DNA from 4 places in the Listeria grandensis genome. Region 1 is predicted to be linked to each of the others. Evidence: predicted binding sites of a transcription regulator. Region 1 holds the regulator's gene; each other region holds the start of a gene.

The links. Region 1 encodes Rex, which represses fermentation and respiration genes when NADH is low (regulators of the CRP and FNR family bind a similar motif). Its sites were predicted from a motif close to TTGTGAAATATTTCACAA; they were not measured.
Region 2: qoxA (cytochrome aa3 quinol oxidase subunit II) is a predicted target of Rex. The motif match lies at 1,672-1,689, and genes of this name have one in related genera.
Region 3: HCJ54_RS00620 (nitrate reductase subunit alpha) is a predicted target of Rex. The motif match lies at 1,288-1,305, and genes of this name have one in related genera.
Region 4: HCJ54_RS11590 (L-lactate dehydrogenase) is a predicted target of Rex. The motif match lies at 1,882-1,899, and genes of this name have one in related genera.

Annotation. Positions count from the first base shown of each region.
Region 1 covers NZ_JAASUG010000001.1:240,286-243,467, forward strand. The annotation lists gene HCJ54_RS01070 (DNA glycosylase AlkZ-like family protein) at 1-306, opposite strand, end outside; gene HCJ54_RS01075 (aminoglycoside 6-adenylyltransferase) at 309-1,118, opposite strand; gene HCJ54_RS01080 (redox-sensing transcriptional repressor Rex) at 1,171-1,812, opposite strand; gene HCJ54_RS01085 (ABC-F family ATP-binding cassette domain-containing protein) at 2,195-3,182, shown strand, end outside.
Region 2 covers NZ_JAASUG010000005.1:175,839-179,020, reverse strand. The annotation lists gene qoxB (cytochrome aa3 quinol oxidase subunit I) at 1-289, opposite strand, end outside; gene qoxA (cytochrome aa3 quinol oxidase subunit II) at 308-1,408, opposite strand; gene HCJ54_RS08755 (lytic polysaccharide monooxygenase) at 2,089-2,697, shown strand; gene HCJ54_RS08750 (hypothetical protein) at 2,884-3,182, shown strand, end outside.
Region 3 covers NZ_JAASUG010000001.1:140,182-143,363, forward strand. The annotation lists gene HCJ54_RS00620 (nitrate reductase subunit alpha) at 1-1,274, opposite strand, end outside; gene HCJ54_RS00625 (molybdate ABC transporter permease subunit) at 1,466-2,137, shown strand; gene HCJ54_RS00630 (ATP-binding cassette domain-containing protein) at 2,141-2,791, shown strand; gene HCJ54_RS00635 (molybdenum cofactor guanylyltransferase) at 2,778-3,182, shown strand, end outside.
Region 4 covers NZ_JAASUG010000008.1:72,261-75,442, reverse strand. The annotation lists gene HCJ54_RS11600 (pectate lyase family protein) at 1-818, opposite strand, end outside; gene HCJ54_RS11595 (50S ribosomal protein L25/general stress protein Ctc) at 1,070-1,696, opposite strand; gene HCJ54_RS11590 (L-lactate dehydrogenase) at 1,959-2,897, shown strand; gene HCJ54_RS15730 (hypothetical protein) at 2,981-3,076, opposite strand; gene HCJ54_RS11585 (SGNH/GDSL hydrolase family protein) at 3,117-3,182, opposite strand, start outside.

The sequences.
Region 1 (3,182 bases):
GCAAAGTCGGTGGACAATATTCGTTCTCGTGCCAAAAACACGATAGACCATTTCCCAGTCCTCTGCTAGAAATGTATGTAGCGTCAGTCGGTTTGCCCAGATTTTTATCACGCTTTTCTCTTCAAAAAATCGGCTTGCCTCTTCCCATGTCATAGCCACATGCTGTAACAAGTTCACAAGCGCTGGCTGATGGTTTTGCGACTGCAAGGCGATAGTTTGGTGCATGAAGCGGCTCGGGTCATCAAATTTTTCTACCATTCCGAGCTTCTGAAGCCTGATTTGTGTTATTTCATTTTGTGTCAACATGCTTATCCCTCCTGAATTCTGTGAAGTAAATTTTTCATTCGTTCTATTTTAACTTGAGGAAGGGCAAAATGGTACTGTAAGGCGATAAAATTCGATATCTCCTCAAATAAAGCGATCTCTTCCCACATCGCCTGCCAATTGGAAGCTAATGAGTAATCTGCAAAAATGGCTGCTAAACGTGTTGTGTCTGTCCAATTTTCGATTTTCCGACCTGAAAAAGATAGCTTCTGTCCCTTCAAACGTGCGCTTTCTTCCAGTAAAGGTAGCAAGTAATTCTCTCTAATACCAGCTTGGATTCCTTGCACAAACCAAATTTCTCCTCGTTTTAAGAATTTCGCAACGTAGTGTAATTCGAACCAAAATTCATTGACGATCCGGTCAAATTTGGCTTTTTCCATCCTTGCTCCGTTTTTTTCAGATATGCATTGTTTGATTTGTCCTGCCTGTGAATCTTTATCCAGCAAGATTTCGAGTTTTTCATAGTAAGGAAACGCTTTTTCAAGCAGTGAAACCGGCCAAAAGGAGAAATCTACTTTCACGCCGTTCCCAAAAATAACGAGCTGCGTGTTTATCATCCCTGCTGGCGTCTCCATCTGTAGTCGGTTTTCGATCAGCACTTCGCCAATATCGGCAAGCCAAGAGATTGTTTGCCCAAACGGAATTTCACCTTCATACCAAACGTTGATATCTAAATCTGATAATTCGTCAATGCCTTGTTGTTTCGCAAGGGATCCTTCCAGCACCAATGCTCGAACCTGCGCCTGTTCTTTCCCCCACGCCACAATCCTTTCCAATATCTTATGTCGCATCATAACGCCTCTCCAATCAAAAAGGCCAAACGCAATTGTCTGGCCAAGGTTTTCATTATTTATTTGGATAGTTTTCCAAGAAGTAAATCAGTGTTTGTAATTCAGTTGTCAAATCGATGTGATGCACGCGCACATGTTTTGGTACACTGATACGTGCTGGAGTAAAGTTTAAGATTCCTTTCACATCAGCTTCTAGCAAACGGTCGACCGTTGTTTGCGCCTCATCAGATGGTACTGTCAATATCACGACTTCGACTTTGTTTTCTTTTAGCAAATCTTGCATGTCATTTAAGTGATAAATTGGAATATCCTGCTGTACTGTTCCAACTTTATTCGCATCGACATCAAATGCCGCGACAATTTTTATATTATTATTTTTCATGAAATTGTAGTGTAATAGTGCAGTCCCTAAGTTACCGACCCCGATAATAGCTACGCTGGTTTGCTTGTCTTGACTCAGTGTTTTACTAAAGAAATCCAAAATATAGGACACATTGTAACCGTAACCTTTCTTACCAAGCGCTCCAAAATAGGAGAAATCACGGCGAATCGTTGCTGAGTCCACTTTCACGGCCTCGCTTAATTCTGCGGAGGATACTCGCTCCTTACCTGATTCGTGTAGATACTTTAAATAACGGTGGTACAGCGGCAAACGCTTTGCTGTGGCTTGTGGAATCTTGCCCGTTTCCTCGATCATGTTTGTTTCCCTTCTTCCTTTTGATTTTAAGTGGATAAAAAAGCAACTGGTGCTCCTTCTTCCTTGTGCTACTAAACATGCATTTACAACAAAAACGATTGCGCTAATTCTATCGTTGTTCATTTCACATGCTTGCTTATTCACTATAAACATTCCACATAAATTTCACAATGTTTTTGCTCAAAAAGTATGTTACTATTTTGTTACAACTCTTCCTATCTTCTATTATACAGCAAAATATACCAAATTGCTAACATTTTCACAATATAAAGTTTGTGAATTTTATTATCGTAAGCGTTTCCTTTCTCAGACCATTGCTTCTACGCTTGCTTTGCGATAAACTAGGAGGATATAGATATTTAAAGTTGAAGGGGTAAACAATATGATACTTTTACAAGTACAGCAGATTGTCAAGAATTTTGGCGCTGAAACGATATTAGAAAATATAAAATTAGAAGTACAAACGAATGACCGCATTGCGCTTGTGGGACGAAATGGTGCTGGGAAATCCACACTTTTGAAGATTATTGCTGGGCAGATTAGCTACGATGGTGGGACGATTTCCAAGCCTAAACATGTTCAAATTGGCTATTTAGCGCAGAACACAGGTCTTGAATCGACGAAAACAATATGGGCGGAGATGTTAACTGTTTTTACCGGCTTACAAGCGATGGAACAGGAATTACGTGGGCTAGAAGAACGGCTTGGTGATCCCGCAATTTATGAAAACAAAGACCAATATGAGCAGACGTTGCAAGAATATGATCAGCTACAACACACGTTTAAGGAACAAGGCGGTTACCAATACGAAGCCGACATCCGCTCTGTTTTGCATGGATTGCGTTTCTTCGAGGCAGATTATGAGAAATTGATTGAATCGCTCAGTGGTGGTCAGAAAACGCGGCTCGCATTGGCGAAATTACTTTTGGCGCGTCACGATATTTTAATTCTCGATGAGCCGACCAACCATTTGGATATTGCAACACTTTCGTGGCTAGAGACCTATTTGCAAAATTACAAAGGCGCCTTATTGATTGTATCGCATGACCGTTATTTTCTCGATAAAGTGGTAAATCAGGTGTATGAAATTAGCCGTACGCAGATTGATCGCTATGTCGGCAATTACTCCCGTTACCTCATTCAAAAACAGGCGAAGTTGGAACAACAGTGGAAAGAATTCGATAAACAACAAGATAAAATCGCAAAATTAGAAGATTTTGTAGCGCGAAATATCGTGCGTGCGTCGACAACTAAACGGGCACAAAGCAGGCGGAAACAGCTAGAAAAATTAGATCGTTTGGATCGACCGCAAGGCAGTGAAAAAACGGCACATTTTGGTTTTCAATTTGAGCGTGCTAGCGGTAAAGATG
Region 2 (3,182 bases), on a different contig from region 1:
ATACTTCATTGTAATGCTGGGCGTCTAGAAACTCCATCCCTGGCATTGCAAGTTGGGTACGAATCATGAGTGCATCGACCCCACCACGGAAAAACATTAGTACTGCTGCCAAAAGATACATGATCCCAAGGCGTTTGTGGTCAACAGAAGCGATCCATTCCGTGAATAGCCACTTCCATTTTTTTGTATAAGTTAGTAACACGACGATACCAATACTGACAAGAGCGATCGAAATTTGGGCTCCTAAAATCAGCGGGTCGCCGGTGATGATAAATTCATCTAAACTCATGTTGAAATACCCCCCTTTTTAGTGTCCCGATTGATCGTGATCTGTTGCTTCATCGGTTTTGATTTCTTTACCCATTTTTTCCATTTCTTCATCGTAATGCTTGTCTTGCTTGTAACCAGTACCATTTTTGATGATCATTGGTTCCATGTCCATTTGCTCAAAACGCGGATTCGTAATCGTCACCGGACGTGCTGGCAAAATTGGTTCTTTCGTTCTTGTATCTTTTGCATTTGGATCATGTGGGTTTGTCAGTTCAAAGCCGAAACGTTTATACGCATAGAAAACGTACTCTGGATCTGCGGCTGGATCAACAAACGCCATATGTGTCCCTGCATAAGATTGTGGTTTCACGTTGCCTGGTAATAATAATTTATCATAGCGGTCTTGCGATAAAGTCGGCGAATCAGCTTTCGTCTTCAACGCCCATTTTTCGAAATCGGCTGGTTTTTGTGCGACAACATCAAATACTTGTCCGGCAAAACCTTCTCCGTTAAAGTTCGAGTTACGTCCTTTAAACGTTCCTGTTTCGTCCGCTTGCAAGTACAAATCCATCGTCATGCCACTCATCGCGTACTTCTGTCCACCAAGTTGTGGCACCCAGAAACTCGTCATCGAGTCTGCCGCGGTAAGCTTGAATAATACCGGTCGATCAGTTGGAATATGTACATAGTTTACAGTTTCAATCGACTGATCTGGATAACTAAAGAACCATTTCCAGTTTGCGCTAGTCGCATAAATAATAATTGGATCCTTGTGTGACGTAACCTCTGGCGCTTTTTCATTCGCGTAAATCGTTTGCACTGTTGGAATAGCTAATGCAATAACGATCGCAACTGGAATCAACGTCCATAAAATTTCTAATTTCGTACTACCGTGCATGTTTGGTTCGTAGTTGGAATGATCTTTTCTCTCGCGGTATTTCGTAATCATAATAACGAATAACACGAAGATCGTGAGTACAATGATAAGCATGAAAATAATCGAATAAATGATTAGATCGCTTTGACTTTGCGCTACTGGACCTTTTGGATCTAGTACCGTCAAATCACCACAGCCGCTTAGAAGTCCAACAAAGACCAGCGATACTGTAAGTAGCAATGACTTGAGCATTTTTGACACCCGAATCCCCTTCTTTCCTTTTGATGTTTGTTGCTGTGTATTTTTGCGCAAAAATACAACCCTACTCCCTGATTTCTCCTCAGAAAAGTACCCCCCTAATTGATAATATATCGAAATATGTATCGTTATACGGCCAACTAGATTGTTTAGATTTCTCACAATATCACAAACTTTTAACTCGTGAAATTATGAATTTGAAACTGCATGTGCATACTCGTATACTATTATAGCTTATTTGACATCTATATTCAAAACATCGACACAAGTTATTTTTTTCACAATCTAAAACGTTACTATATGAGCATGTCTCTCTCTTAAAAATAATTCCTTATTAGTAATATGCCTTAAAAAAGACATGAGGAGGACGCCCATTTCGGTTTGTTTGGAATGTCACGATTAGAACCAAATTACCCAGTGAAATTATCCAGAAAAGCGCTTTCTTATCTGCGTGTCAGCTCTTTATATCTACTACCAAAAACAATAATTGGTCTAGTCCATATGCACATTGCTTCATTTTCACATATTCGCGGTTAGTTTCTAAATCCGATGGGTAAACAAGATAGCGAGCGTGGAGGGACAAATTGTGAGATGAACCGCTCACTTTGTTCACGCTTATATTGGGGCTGTAACTCTATTACATGTCGAACAGCCACAACAAAAAATCGAGGGGTGTTAGTTGGATGAAGAAGTTTTTGGGTAAATCAGTTTTATTTTTGGTAGCGTTTGCGTTGTTGTTCGCGACATTTGCACCGGGGGCATCGGCACATGGCTATATTTCAAAACCAGAAAGTCGCGCTTATTTGGCGAAATTGGGGATTAACCAAAATACTGGCGCGATTCAATGGGAACCGCAAAGTGTTGAAGCAACGGGAAATTTCCCACTTGGCGGACCTTCTGACGGTACTATCGCGGGTGGAGGTAAGTTTCCAGAAATGGACGCTCAAACTCCTGATCGCTGGCATCATGTAGACCTTTTAGGTGGACAAAACAACTTCACTTGGACGCTCACTGCGCTTCATAGAACGAAGGAATACAAGTATTACATTACGAAAAAAGGTTGGAATCCAAATAGTCCACTAACTCGTGGTGACCTGGAGTTGCTGACTACGATTGATGCGCATAATGAAGTTCCGACTTCCACTACCGTGAACCACAAAGTGCCGCTTCCAACTGACCGCAACGGCTATTATGTTGTGCTTGGCGTTTGGGAAATCGCGGATACTGGGAATGCTTTTTATCAAGCTGTTGATGTTAACTTGATTAATAATGGGACAATGACGTTGCAATAAACTACATTAAATCCGGCCTCAAACCGGAAGCTAGTGGTGTTTAGCAAGAATTTTGCTATCCGCTGTGCTTCTCGTTTGGGGCTTTTTGTTATGCAATTTCGTAAAAGGAATCTCATAAAATATATAGTAATCATTATATAAACATGCTAATATATAGTTATCATTATATAAAAGGAGGTCTTTTTAGTGGAATCGTTAAAATTCGAGGCTATCTATATGTATATCGATATCAGTCGCAGTCGGCACGTCTTTTCTACACTACATGACGGGACAAAAATCCTCACATATATCGCGGACAGCATTAATACCGCTTATCAAGACCAGTTGTTGACGCCGTTTACAATTAAAGATGGTGATGCAATTGTTGGGGGCGTCTCTGATTTTCAACTGTTACCGGATATTTATAGTCATTGCTTAACGTTGTATTATTCACCTCATTTCAAGGCTCATTTTAGCGCGATTCCAGCCGTCGTGGATGAAACGCT
Region 3 (3,182 bases), 100 kb from region 1:
GTATCAACCCTGTCCAAGCCAACTGTCATCGCAGGCGCAATCACAGAACCATCCTCGCGTTCCAACGACAAGTTCCACTTCACGCCCTCTTCCCAACGCTGACCCATCGTCCCATTCGGAACCACAATCTCGCCCGTCGTCTCATCAATCAAACACGTTTTCCAATCCGCGTGCGCGCCACTTTCAAGCCCCGCATACAAATCATCCTCCCGCAAGAAACGACCCGGCGTCAAACCCTTATCCGTCGCGTCCAGCAACAGCAAAAACGGCAAATCCGTAAACTGTTTCGCATAATCAATAAACTGCGATTCCGCGCGTTCCACATAAAATTCCTTCAAAATAACATGCGTCATCGCTTGCGCAAGTGCAGCATCCGTCCCAGGATTCGGCGCCAACCAATTATCCGCAAACTTCACGTTCTCCGCATAATCCGGCGCAACTGCTACCACTTTTGTCCCCTTATAACGAACCTCCGTCATAAAATGCGCATCCGGCGTCCGAGTCAGCGGCACATTCGAGCCCCACATCATAATATAACCAGCGTTGTACCAATCACTCGACTCCGGCACGTCTGTCTGCTCACCCCAAATTTGCGGAGAAGCAGGCGGTAAATCCGCATACCAATCATAAAAACTCAGCATCTCGCCACCGAGCAGCGTCAAAAACCGCGACCCAGCCGCATAACTAATCATTGACATCGCAGGAATCGGCGTAAACCCAGCCAAGCGATCCGGTCCATATTTCTTAATCGTATAAATCAGCATCGCCGCGACCATATAATACGCTTCCTGCCACGTCACCCGAATTTGTCCACCCTTCCCACGCGCACTTTTATAGCTCTCCGCCTTCTCAGGGTCTTCCACAATACTCGCCCAAGCCTTAATCGGGTCACCATACTGCTTCAACGCATTTTGCCATAAACGCCATAATTTCCCGCGCACATACGGATATTTCACACGTAGCGGACTATACTCATACCACGAAAAACTCGCACCACGCGGACAACCACGAGGCTCAAATTCCGGCATATCCGGCCCACAACTCGGGTAATCCGTCGCCTGATTTTCCCACGTAATAATCCCGTTCTTCACGAAAACCTGCCAACTACATGACCCCGTACAATTGACACCATGCGTCGTGCGAACCACTTTATCATGACTCCAACGATCCCGATACATCTTCTCCCAAGCCCGGCTTTTCTCCTCCATCACCGTCCAGTTTCCATTAAATTTCTCCGTCCGTTTAAAGAACCGCAAACCTTTTTTCCTCACTATGTACCACCTCGATTTGTTATTATATTCACAAAGAAAACTAGGAACTTCCTACCTAATTCGATAATACAACGCCTATCCTTTTCTTTGCATCAGGAGAATCCCTATATTTTCACAGCTAATATTCTTTGACAATGCGCGGTTAGAATAACATAATAGATAAGGAATACATACCCTTTGGAGGTTTAATGAATATGCTAACACCAGTCCTACACTCACTCTTAATCGCGATTGCATCCACATCCCTCGCATTCCTCACCATGCTTCCACTTAGCTACTATTTCGCGAACCGCAAATCCAGATTCCAATTAATCGTTGAAATCATCATCCTGCTACCACTCGTTTTACCACCAACCGTCGTAGGTCTTATCCTACTCAACCTATTCGGGAAACACGATCTCATCGGGGCTTTCTTATGGAATACGTTCAACTATAGCTTTATTTTCACACTCGCCGGCGCCGTTATTGCCACCACAATCATCATTCTACCGATTATGTACCAAGGTTTAAAAAGCGCCTTCCTTTCGATTGATCACGACCTCGTCTGGGCTGCCCAAACCTTGTCGGCTAACGCCAAAACGATCTTTTTAAAAATCATCTTGCCTAACTGCTGGCAGCCAATATTAGCAGGGATTTTACTGAGTTTTTGCCGGGCGATGGGGGAATTTGGAGCAACACTCATGGTCGCCGGCTACATCGAAGGAAAAACGAATACCATTGCCTCAGGTATTTACTTCATGGTCCAACAAGGCGATATGCGCACAGCCATCTACCTTGGCCTCATCAACGTCATCATTGGCGTCATCGCGCTACTCGTTATCCATATTCTCACTGTCCGCCAAACTAACTTAACGAGAGGAATGTAAATCATGGGACTTCGTTTAAAATTCAAAAAGAAACTGCCATTTCACGATCTCGATATAAATTACGATTTCGTCTCCCCGATCACTGCCATCATGGGCGCCAGTGGTTCTGGAAAATCTACCCTTTTCCAGTGTATCAGCGGTCTTAAAAAAATCGACGAAGGCATCATCGAATTCGGCAACACAGCCTGGGACGATACATATAGCGACATCACCGTTCCAACCGCTGCGCGCAAAGTCGGCTACCTGTTCCAAAACCTAGCCCTTTTTCCAAATATGAACGTCTTTCAAAACATCGCATTCGGCCTAACCGTAAACAAAAAAAATCGCGTTGAAATCGAACAACAGGTCCGCAAAATAAGCGATTACTTACAGATTTCTCATCTCCTTTTTTCCTCCGTCCAAAAATTATCTGGCGGTGAAAAGCAACGCGTAGCAATGGCACGAGCAATGATTATCAATCCGAACCTACTTCTTTTGGACGAACCATTTAACGGTCTTGATGAAGACACGCGGAACATCTGCATCGAGCTCGTCGGCCAAATGGCGCGTGACTTCGATATTCCCGTCATCTTCGTAACTCACTATCACCAAGAAGCTGCCTCCCTAACCGGAGAAATTTTAAAAATAAAGGATGGTCGCCTTGTCAAAAACTAAAACAATCGCTGGTATCGTGCTTGCAGGCGGAAACTCCAGACGATTCGGTGAAGATAAAGCGCTATACAAAGAAGCACCAAGCACACCAACATGGGTCGAGTTAACGGTTAGCAAGATGACCCCCCTTGTCGATCACCTTTTTATTGTCACAAACGAACGGCTATTCCCAGCCATCGACAGACTATTCGATACGGAGCAGGTCACTGTTTTAGCTGACCAACCGCCATTCACTGATAAAGGGCCACTTGGCGGTATCTACACTGTCATGAGCTCTGCCAAATTTGATCACTATCTCATCTCACCGACGGACACACCGAACATCACGACGGAAATCTTTTCCGGACTTATCAACGCTAGAAACGCTTATGCCGCAACAAATACAGCCAGTCAC
Region 4 (3,182 bases), on a different contig from region 1:
GAGGCACGAGCGGCATTATAATGGTATCCGCCGAAACGCTCCATCCAATCGATGACTTTATTGTTGCGAATGTAGATTGGACCTCGAGCGGAGCCATTTCCTTGATACAGACTAATTCCTGAACGACCAGAATGCCGCACAATATTTCCGTCAATTCGCAAGTTATCTGTATAACTCGCCGTAACACCACTTTGTAATCCTGAATTTAATATTTGATTATTGGATATATTTACATTATTAGCCTTAGCGATACTTAATACGGCTGAACCGACTTTATTTGCGTTTAAAATCATGTTTTGCACCTGAATGTTGTTTTTTGTGATTTTTTTGTAGGTCGCGTGATAATTAGCGGTGGATTCTGCCTTAGTCACCGATCCAATCTCGAGCAAATTACTCTGGTACACATGAACATTGTGCTGCATAAAATCGTATTTTGGCATGTTTGCATTGTATTGAAGCGTGAAATTCCGGATTTGCAAGTTGTTGACAGTTGTAACGCCCTTACCGATTTCTGTCGTCATTGGCCCATTATTGAGCGTTATTTTAGAGTCGGCCGGATTGGTAGTTGCTCCAATCAGCGTGACATTTGATTTCAAAATAATACTTCCTGTCACTTCAAAATTTCCTTTTGGGATCGTAATAGCGGTTTTTGATGTGTTTATTGCCGTTTGTAAGGCTTGGGTGTTATATGCTTTGATTTCTGTCGTTGTCCCCGGTTTCAGATTTAATATCATAGCTTTTGCACTTGTGCCCGGAATGAATAACCCGACTATCAAGACAAACGCAAAACTTAAAAAAACTAATATTCCTTTTCTCATCTTCACTACCTCCAATTATCTAAAAATGTATAATTTTTATCATTTATTAGCAACCTAATTTTTACCTTACATTTTATAAAAATGGCTTGTTTACTTATCTGAATCTATTTCCCCGTTCCAAAACCTATGTAAACCTTCGTGTAATTGTGAACAAATGTGTCTAAATTGTGAACAAAACAAAAAAACCGAGCAACGAAGGGGTATTAGCACCCTCATTACTCGGTTTTTGAAAATATGATAAGGTTGAAATTTTATTGATCAGGAGTTCCCTCAGAACCATGTACCGCTTCTGGCTCTGCAACTTCACTCGTTGTCTCTGGCTCATCTGCAACACGTGGCGCAGATACGGTCGCGATTACTTCTTCTACATCAGTAATCACTTCGTAATCGGCATTTTTAGGGATGTCTGATACGGCGATGGAATCACCAATATCAAGATCTGTGATATCGACTTCGACTACTTCTGGTAATTTATCTGGTGTAGCGGAAACAGTGATTTCATATAAAACTTGTTGTAAGACGCCGCTAGATTTCACGCCTTTGGAATCACCAACTAAGTTGATACTCACATTTGCTTCTACTTCCTCAGACATGTTTACCGCTAGTAAATCGATGTGCTCGATGTCCCCCTTTAATGGGTCTATTTGGTAATCGTGTAATAGTACATTTAATTTTGCTCCGTCAACCGTTACTGAAAATACGGAATTTCGGCCGTTATCTCGAACTGCTTTAATAAATGTTAAAGAGTCTACGGATACTGGCACGTTTTCTGCCTTGTAACCATAAATAACACCTGGAATTCTACCTGCATTACGGATAGACGTTATGTTCGAATGCGGTTTTGTTTCTCTTTTTTGGACCTCTAATGTTGTTGCCATAAAAAAATCACTCCACTCATTCAATTTATGTTGTACACCTCCATCATATACCCTTTCTGAAAAAAAATGAAACAATAAGGGTTTACGTTGCGCTATTTAAGGCTAAAGATAAAGAGAATTCTTTTTAATAAAAACTGTGTTATAACGCTTACATCTTTTTTATGTAACACTTTTGAGACTTCAAGTAGTTCAAGGTTTCACAAATGAAGGTTACGTGTTATACTGTACTAGTAGATCGTATTTTTGAAGGAGGAATTTAAAAATGAAAGATCATCAAAAAATCATTTTGGTTGGAGACGGAGCAGTTGGTTCTAGTTATGCATTTGCTTGTGTGAATCTAAATATCGGGCAAGAGTTCGGGATCATTGATATAGATAAGGATAGAACGATTGGGGATGCGATGGATCTAAGCCACGCAGTACCTTTTTCAGCTCCTAAGAAAATTTACTCGGCAAACTATAGCGATTGTCACGATGCGGATATCGTTGTTGTCACGGCTGGTACGGCGCAAAAGCCTGGGGAAACAAGACTTGACTTGGTGAGCCGTAATATACGTATTATGAAATCGATTGTGGATGAGGTTATGGCAAGCGGTTTTGACGGTATCTTCTTAGTTGCGTCGAACCCTGTTGATATTCTTACTTATGCGACCTGGAAATTCTCTGGTCTGCCAAAAGAGCGCGTGATTGGTTCTGGTACGAGTCTCGATACGGCGCGTTTCCGGATGTCGATTGCGGATTATTTGAAAGTCGATGCGCGTAATGTCCATGGTTACATTCTTGGTGAGCATGGCGATACAGAGTTCCCAGCTTGGAGCCATACAACGGTTGGTGGACTGCCAATTATGGAATGGATCGAGGAAGACGAGCAAGGCGCGATGGATACGATTTTTGTTAGCGTTCGTGACGCAGCTTATGAGATCATCAATAAGAAAGGCGCAACGTTCTACGGGATTGCAGCGGCACTTGCCCGGATTACAAAAGCGATTCTGAATAACGAAAACGCGATTTTGCCATTATCTGTATATATGGACGGGCATTATGGCTTGGATGACGTGTATATCGGTGCGCCGGCTGTCGTGAACCGTAAAGGTGTGCGCCACGTTGTTGAGATGAAACTGAATGACGTGGAAAAAGAACAAATGGCGAATTCAGCAGCGACTTTGAAAAAAGTGTTGGATGATGCGATGAAAGATTATTAATAGTAAGCTTGAACCTAGTTTCATATTTTGCACAAAAAACACCTGATTATGTACTGAACCAGGTGTTTTTTGTTTGCTTAGAATTATTTTTTGATTACTTTTGTATCTAATAGTTTACCAGCTTTGTCAAAAGCTTCTACGATCATCGTGTCGCTTTGACTCTTTAATTTATCCAACATATAAAATTTGAATGTGCCCTCTGGGTTTATTGTTCCGCCCTTATATAGAAACATTATTTAAATATTGGTTTTGAGAAGCGTAACTTTGCTCGATTATATTTTGAAA